DNA from 2 places in the Xanthomonas nasturtii genome. Region 1 is predicted to be linked to the other one. Evidence: predicted binding sites of a transcription regulator. Region 1 holds the regulator's gene; the other holds the start of a gene.

The links. The regulator FliA, encoded in region 1, starts transcription of late flagellar genes. The targets are predictions, from matches to a motif close to TAAAGTTTNNCNNNCNNNGGCCGATAA.
Region 2: the regulator FliA is predicted to act here: its motif matches at 1,100-1,126, upstream of M3O59_RS03100 (GGDEF domain-containing protein).

The regions. Positions count from the first base shown of each region.
Region 1 covers NZ_CP142084.2:2,247,188-2,250,593, forward strand. Annotated here, with positions in the region: gene M3O59_RS09765 (chemotaxis protein CheA) at 1-428, opposite strand, end outside; gene M3O59_RS09770 (protein phosphatase CheZ) at 431-1,057, opposite strand; gene cheY (chemotaxis response regulator CheY) at 1,057-1,449, opposite strand; gene M3O59_RS09780 (RNA polymerase sigma factor FliA) at 1,484-2,251, opposite strand; gene M3O59_RS09785 (MinD/ParA family protein) at 2,248-3,132, opposite strand; gene flhF (flagellar biosynthesis protein FlhF) at 3,119-3,406, opposite strand, start outside.
Region 2 covers NZ_CP142084.2:732,849-736,254, forward strand. Annotated here, with positions in the region: gene M3O59_RS03095 (SulP family inorganic anion transporter) at 1-1,013, shown strand, start outside; gene M3O59_RS03100 (GGDEF domain-containing protein) at 1,244-2,224, shown strand; gene M3O59_RS03105 (M28 family metallopeptidase) at 2,393-3,406, shown strand, end outside.

The DNA of each region.
Region 1 (3,406 bases):
GCCGGTTTGGCAGCGGCTGCCTGAGGCACGGCCTTGACCGCCGGTGGGCCGCTCTTTGCATCGAACTGTGCAATCAACGCGGCCGGCGCGTGCGGTACCGGCTCGCCGGTGCCCATCGCATCCAGCATGGCCTGCAGATAATCCAGCGATTGCTGCGCGGCATCGAAGTGATGCGCCTGCAGCACCGCCTGGCCGGAGCGCGCCATGCCGAGGGTTTCTTCAGCGGCGTGGCACAGCTCCACCATCGGTTTGATCGCCAGAAAGCCGGCGCCGCCCTTGAGCGTGTGGAAGCCGCGGAACACCGCGTTGAGTTGGTCGGCCTCGTCTGGTGTCTGTTCCAGCGACACCAGCTGTTCGCCGAGGCGATCCAGGATTTCCTGGGCCTCGACGATGAAATCGGCAGCAATATCGTCTGGAACAGCACTCATGGTTACAACCCCAATCCGGACAGCAGGTCATCGGCGTCGTCCTGCGACACCGCGTGACGGTCCAGGCCCTTGACTGCAGGACCGGCAAGACCGCCGTCGTCTTTCTTCGGTTCGGTGCTCTTCGGCGGCAGGCCGAGCGCGCCGAAGCCTTCATGCACGCGCCGCACGATGCCGGCCACGCGCCGGATGATCTGGCCGCTCAAATCCTGATAGCTCTGCGCCAGCGACAGTTCGGTCAGGTTGTGGCGCATCTTTTCCAGCAACGCGCCCTGGTCCTGATTCAGACCGCCATCGCGCAACTGGTTGGCCAGCTCGCGGCATTCTTCGACCAGATCCAGCGTGCGATGGCTGGCCTTTTCGGTCATTTCCACCACGTGGTCCAGGCGCGAACACGCATCGTCCAGTTCGCCGGCCTCTTCGGGCACGGTGGGCAGTTCGCCCAGTGCCTGGCCAAGTTCGCGGGCGAGCCGGCTCAGGCCCTGCATCATCGGACGCGTGCGCAGGGCGGCGAGGTGGTCGACCTCGCGCTTCCACGCTGCTTCGTCACCGCTTTCCAGTGCGTCGAGCGCGCCTTGCAGGCGGTCGATCAACGCGGCGCGTTCGGCATTGGTTTCCACGGTGGCGTTCATCAGGCGGTGGCCGCCAGACGTTCGAACACCTTGCCCAGCTTTTCTTCCAGCGTCTGCGCGGTGAACGGCTTGATGATGTAGCCGTTCACGCCGCACTGCGCGGCTTCGATGATCTGTTCGCGCTTGGCTTCGGCGGTCACCATCATCACCGGCAGGTGCTTGAGCTTGGCGTCGGCGCGGATGTTGCGCAGCAGGTCGATGCCGGTCATGCCGGGCATGTTCCAGTCCGTCACCACGAAATCGAACGGGCCGGCACGCAACGCCGCCAGGGCGCTGTTGCCGTCTTCGGCCTCTGCGGTATTGGTGAAGCCGAGATCGCCCAACAGATTCTTGACGATACGTCGCATCGTCGAAAAGTCGTCCACGATCAGGATCCGCATGTTCTTGTTCACATCAAGCTCCTAACACGAAAAATTACGCGAAAAATTATTCGTCAATTTCGACACCGGCATCGGCCAGTTCGAAGACTTTGAGGCGGCCCCGCAAACGCACCACTGCCTGGCCGTGGATCTGGCACACGCGCGATTCGCTGACACCGAGCACGGCGCCGATTTCCTTCAGGTTCAATTCCTGTTCGTAGTACAGCGACAGCACCAGCTGCTCGCGCTCGGGCAACTGGCCGATGGCCTTGCCCAGCTCGCGGCCGAATTCGCCACGCTCCATCATCTGCTGCGGGTTGGGGCCACCCTTGGCGGTGGTGTCCAGCTCGCCGTGATCTTCGATGCGCGATTCCAGGCTCAGCACCTGGCCACGTGCGGCGTCTTCCATCAGACGCAGGTAGTCGGGCAGCGGCATTTCCATCGCGGCAGCCACTTCGGTGGCGGCGGCGGCGCGGCCGGTGTTCTGTTCGATCTTGCGCACGGCGGCAGCGGCGTCGCGGGCGCGGCGGTGCACCGAACGCGGCACCCAGTCGCCACGTCGAATCTCGTCGATCATCGAGCCGCGGATGCGGATCGAGGCATAGGTTTCGAACGAAGCGCCCTGTTCGGAGTCGTAGCTGCGCGAGGCTTCGATCAGGCCGATCATGCCGGCCTGGATCAGGTCGTCCACTTCCACGCTGGCCGGCAGACGCGCCGCCAGATGGTGGGCGATGCGGCGGACCAGGTCGGCGTGCTGGGTCACCACGTCGTTGGCGTTGTTGCGCTGCACGGCGCGGTACTGCGCGCTGGCCGTGGTTGCGGTAGCGGTGCTCATGCGGCCACTCCCCGTTGGATGATGCGTTCGACAAAGAACTCGACGTTGCCGCGCGACACGGTGGGGGCCTGCCAGCGCGAGGTACGGCGTGCGATTTCTGCGATGGCCTGCGCCGACGGGCTGGACGGGTAGGCCTTGATGACGGGCTGCTGCCGCTGCACCGACAGGCGCAACCAGTCGTCCTGCGGCACGTGGCCGAGATAGTTCAGCGACACATCGCCCAGGAACTTTTCGCACACGCGCGAGAGCTTGTCGTACAGCAGGCGGCCTTCGTTGGGGTCGCGCACCATGTTGGCGATGATCTGCAGGCGGTCTACGCCGCGTTCGCGGGAGAGCACCTTGATCAGCGCGTAGGCGTCGGTGATCGAGGCCGGCTCGTCGCAGACCACCACCACGGTGTCCTGGGCGGCCTGGCAGAAGGTCAGCACGCTGTCGGTGATGCCGGCGGCGGTGTCGATGACCATCACGTCCAGGTCGCGTTCCAGTTCGGAGAACACGTTGACCAGGCCGATGTGCTGGGCCGGGGCCAGTTCGGCCATGTGGCGGCGACCGGACGCGGCCGGCACCACCAGCACGCCGCCGGGGCCTTCGATGATCACTTCATCGAGCGTGCAACGGCCGGCGATCAGGTCGGCCAGGGTGTACTTGGGCGAGAGTCCCAAGACCACATCCAGGTTGGCCAGGCCAAGGTCGGCGTCCAGCAGCAGGGTGCGTTTGCCCATGTCGGCAAGCGCCACGGCCAGGTTGGCGGAGATGTTGGTTTTACCCACGCCACCCTTGCCACCGGTCACGGCAATGGTGCGCACCGGGCCCAAGGGCTCGGGACGGGTCGCCGACAGGGGGAAGGCGTTGGTCAGCTTGGCGTATTCACGCGACTGCATGGTTGTGCTCCGGAGTACAGGGCTTATCGGCAGCGCGCCGCAAATCTTCAAGACGAAGAACGAGACTGGCGGCATTGGCGCGGTGCAGGTCGTCAGGGACCCGCTGTCCGTCAGTCACCCAGGTGATGGGCATTTGGTGGTCGACCACCACCGACAAGGCGCTGCCGAAGCGGCCGGTCTCGTCGAGTTTGGTCAGCACCACGCCTTGGGGTTTGGCGTGGGCGAAGCGGCGTACGACCTCGTCGAGGTCGGAAAAATGGGCGTTGGCGGGCAG
Region 2 (3,406 bases), 1.5 Mb from region 1:
TCTACGGCCTGCCGCGGTTGCGCGTGCCCGGCCTGTCGGCGATTCCCTCGCCGCTGCTATGCATTCTGCTGCTCACCGTTGCCGGCAGCGCGCTGCAGTTGCCGCTCAAGACCGTGGCCGACCTGGGCAAGCTGCCGAACGCGCTGCCGTTCCTGCAATGGCCGGCGGTGCCGCTGACGCTGGAGACGCTGCGCATCATCGCGTTGCCGGCCTTGGCCATCGCCATGGTGGGCCTGCTCGAATCGCTGATGACGGCGCGCGTGGTCGATGAACTCACCGATACGCCCAGCAACAAGAACCGCGAATGCACCGGGCTGGGCATCGCCAATGCGGCGGCCAGCCTGTTCGGCGGCATTGCCGGCTGCGGCATGATCGGGCAGACCGTGGGCAACGTGAAGTACGGCGGCCGTGGCCGGCTCTCCACGTTGTTTGCCGGCGTGTTCCTGCTGATCCTGATGGTGCTGCTCAAACCGTGGGTGTCGCAGGTGCCGGTGGTGGCGCTGGTGGCGATCATGGTGATGGTGTCGGCGGAGACCTTCGACTGGCGCTCGCTGCGCACCGTGGTGACCCATCCGCGCACCTCCAGCGTGGTGATGCTGGCCACCGTGGCGGTGACCTTGATCACCCACAATCTGGCAGCGGGCGTGGCGGTGGGCGTGCTGCTGAGCGGGGTGTTCTTCACCTTCAAGGTGGCCGGGCTGCTGCAGATTGCCCACAGCGACGGCGCGGACGGCGTGCGCACCTACACCGTGCGCGGGCAGGTGTTCTTCGCCTCGGCCGATGTGTTCATCGACGCCTTCGACGCACGCGAGGTGCCCGGCCGCGCGGTGCTGCTCGATGTGGGCCGCGCGCATTTCTGGGACATCACCGCGGTGGCGGCCCTGGACAAGGTGGTGCAGCGCTTGCGCCATCACGATCTGGAGGTGCAGGTGAAAGGGTTGAACGCCGGCAGCCGGCGCCTGATGCAGCGGCATGCGCTGGGCGAGGACGCGCTGGAGTCGGCGTTGCCCTGAACTGCGGTTACGCAGGGGCGCGCCCAGCGTGCATGCGGCGCGCGCATTGCGGGCTGTCCGTGCGCTGAGCGCAGCTGCGGGCAAGCTCAAGTTCGGGTGGGCAACGCCGATGATCCGACATCCTCATTGCCAGTCGTTGCCGTGATGCCAGTGCGTTCCACCCCGAGATGTGTGCCTGCGTGCCTTACCCGGCACTGCGGGACCATGTCCGTGCACGGGTTGGCGCGGCCATGACCAACGCACCGTTGCTGGAGCGCATGGTGGACCTGACCGCCATCCGCGACGCCGATCTGCTCGATCTCAGCCTGTTGCGCACCGTGCGCGAGGTCTGCGCGGCCGAAGAACTCTCGTTGCTGCGCATCGCCCCGGACGGCCGCAGCATGGCCGAAACCCGCCTGCGCGAAGACGGCCGGCTGTCGCTGACGGTGGCCGATATCCACGATGCGCAGACGCGTGCGCAGCTGGCCGAGGTGCACGGGCCGGGCGAGGTGGTGCAGCTGCAGGAAGACGGCCGCGCCTTGCTGGTCTATCCGATGATGGAAGCGCGCGGCATCCGCACCTGCCTGCGAGTGGGTGGCGCGCGTATTCCCGGCGTTGCCGAGCAGACCATGCTGCAGGGCTTTACGCGCTTGTTCCAGAATTACCGCAGCCTGCTCGACGACGCCCAGCGCGACGCACTCACCGGCCTGCGCAACCGCAAGACCTTCGACGATGTGATCCTGCGGCTGTTTGCCGGTGGTGCCGACTCTTCAACGGAGCAGGGCGTGTGGCTGGGCATCGTGGACATCGATCACTTCAAGCGCGTCAACGACACCTTCGGGCATCTGTACGGCGACGAGGTGTTGCTGCTGGTCGCCCAGTTGATGCAGCGTGCATTTCGCCAGGACGATCTGCTGTTTCGCTTCGGCGGCGAAGAGTTCGTGATCGTAGTGCGCGGCGTGGACCGCGACACTGCCGTGAGTCTGTTCGAACGGTTCCGGCTGGCCGTGGCCAAGCACCTGTTCCCGCAGGTGGGCCAGGTCACGCTCAGTACCGGCATCGTCGCGCTGACCCATGGCCGGCTGATCAGCGAAATGCTGGACGAGGCCGACAAGGCGCTGTACTGGGCCAAGCAAAACGGCCGCAATCGCGCCGCTGTCTATGCCGAATTGATCGCCGGCGGGCAATTGCAACAGGTCGTGCAACCGGTGGCCTGCGTCGATCTGTTCTGAGCCATCGCGGCACATTGAAACCGGCTCGCGGCCTGCGCGCGGCTGACACAGGCACCAACGTTCATCCACGCAGATCGCACTCGCAGCGACGCATCGGCACGCCGGCATGTATCGGCCCACACGCGATGCTGGCTACACTCCAGCGCTATCCATGATACGGGGTGTGCAATGAAGCGAGTTGCCGTAGGACTTCTGGCGATGGCGGTCTCGACCGCACTGATGGCGGCCACGCCGAGTTTCGATGGTGCGCGCATCTCGCGCGACGTCAAGGAGCTGGCCTCCGACGCCTATGAAGGCCGCGGTCCGGCCACCGCCGGCGAGGAAAAGACCATTGCCTACCTGAGCAAGCAGTTCGCAGACGCCGGCCTGCAGCCGGGCGGTGATCTGACCGACGGCAAGCGCGCCTGGACGCAGGCGGTGCCGCTGCGCCGCGCGGATATCGCCGGCACGCCGACCATCGCCCTGCAGCATGCCGGCAAGCCGCAGGCGCTGACCCAGGGCAAGCAGATCGCCATCCGCGCCGCGCTGGATGGCTCGTCCAAGGTCGACATCGCCAACGCACCGCTGGTGTTCGTCGGCTACGGCGTCAAGGCGCCCGAGCGTGACTGGGACGACTTCAAGGGCGTGGACCTGAAGGGCAAGATCGCGGTGGTGCTGATCAACGATCCGGATTTCGAAACCGGCAAGGGCGCGTTCGACGGTGCCGGCATGACCTACTACGGCCGCTGGACCTACAAGTACGAAGAAGGCGCCCGCCAGGGCGCGCTCGGCGTGCTGGTGGTGCACGAAACCGCGCCCGCCTCCTATGGCTGGGACACCGTGGCCAGCTCCAACACCAACACCATGTTCGATGTGGTGCGCGACAACCCGCGCAGCGCGCATCCCACCCTGGAAGGCTGGATCCAGCGCGATCTGGCCTCCGCGCTGTTCAAGCACGCCGGGCTGGACTTCGACACCTTGAAGAAGCAGGCGCAGACGCGCGGCTTCACGCCGGTGGAACTCAAGGGCCAGGGGCTGAGCGCCAGCTACCAGGTCAAATCCGACGTGATCACCTCGCACAACGTGGTCGCACGGCTGCCAGGCAGCACGCATCCGGATGAAACGCTGATCTACAGCGCGCATTGGGACCACATCGGCGTCGGCAAGCCGGACGCACGCGGTGACACCATCTTCAACGGCGCG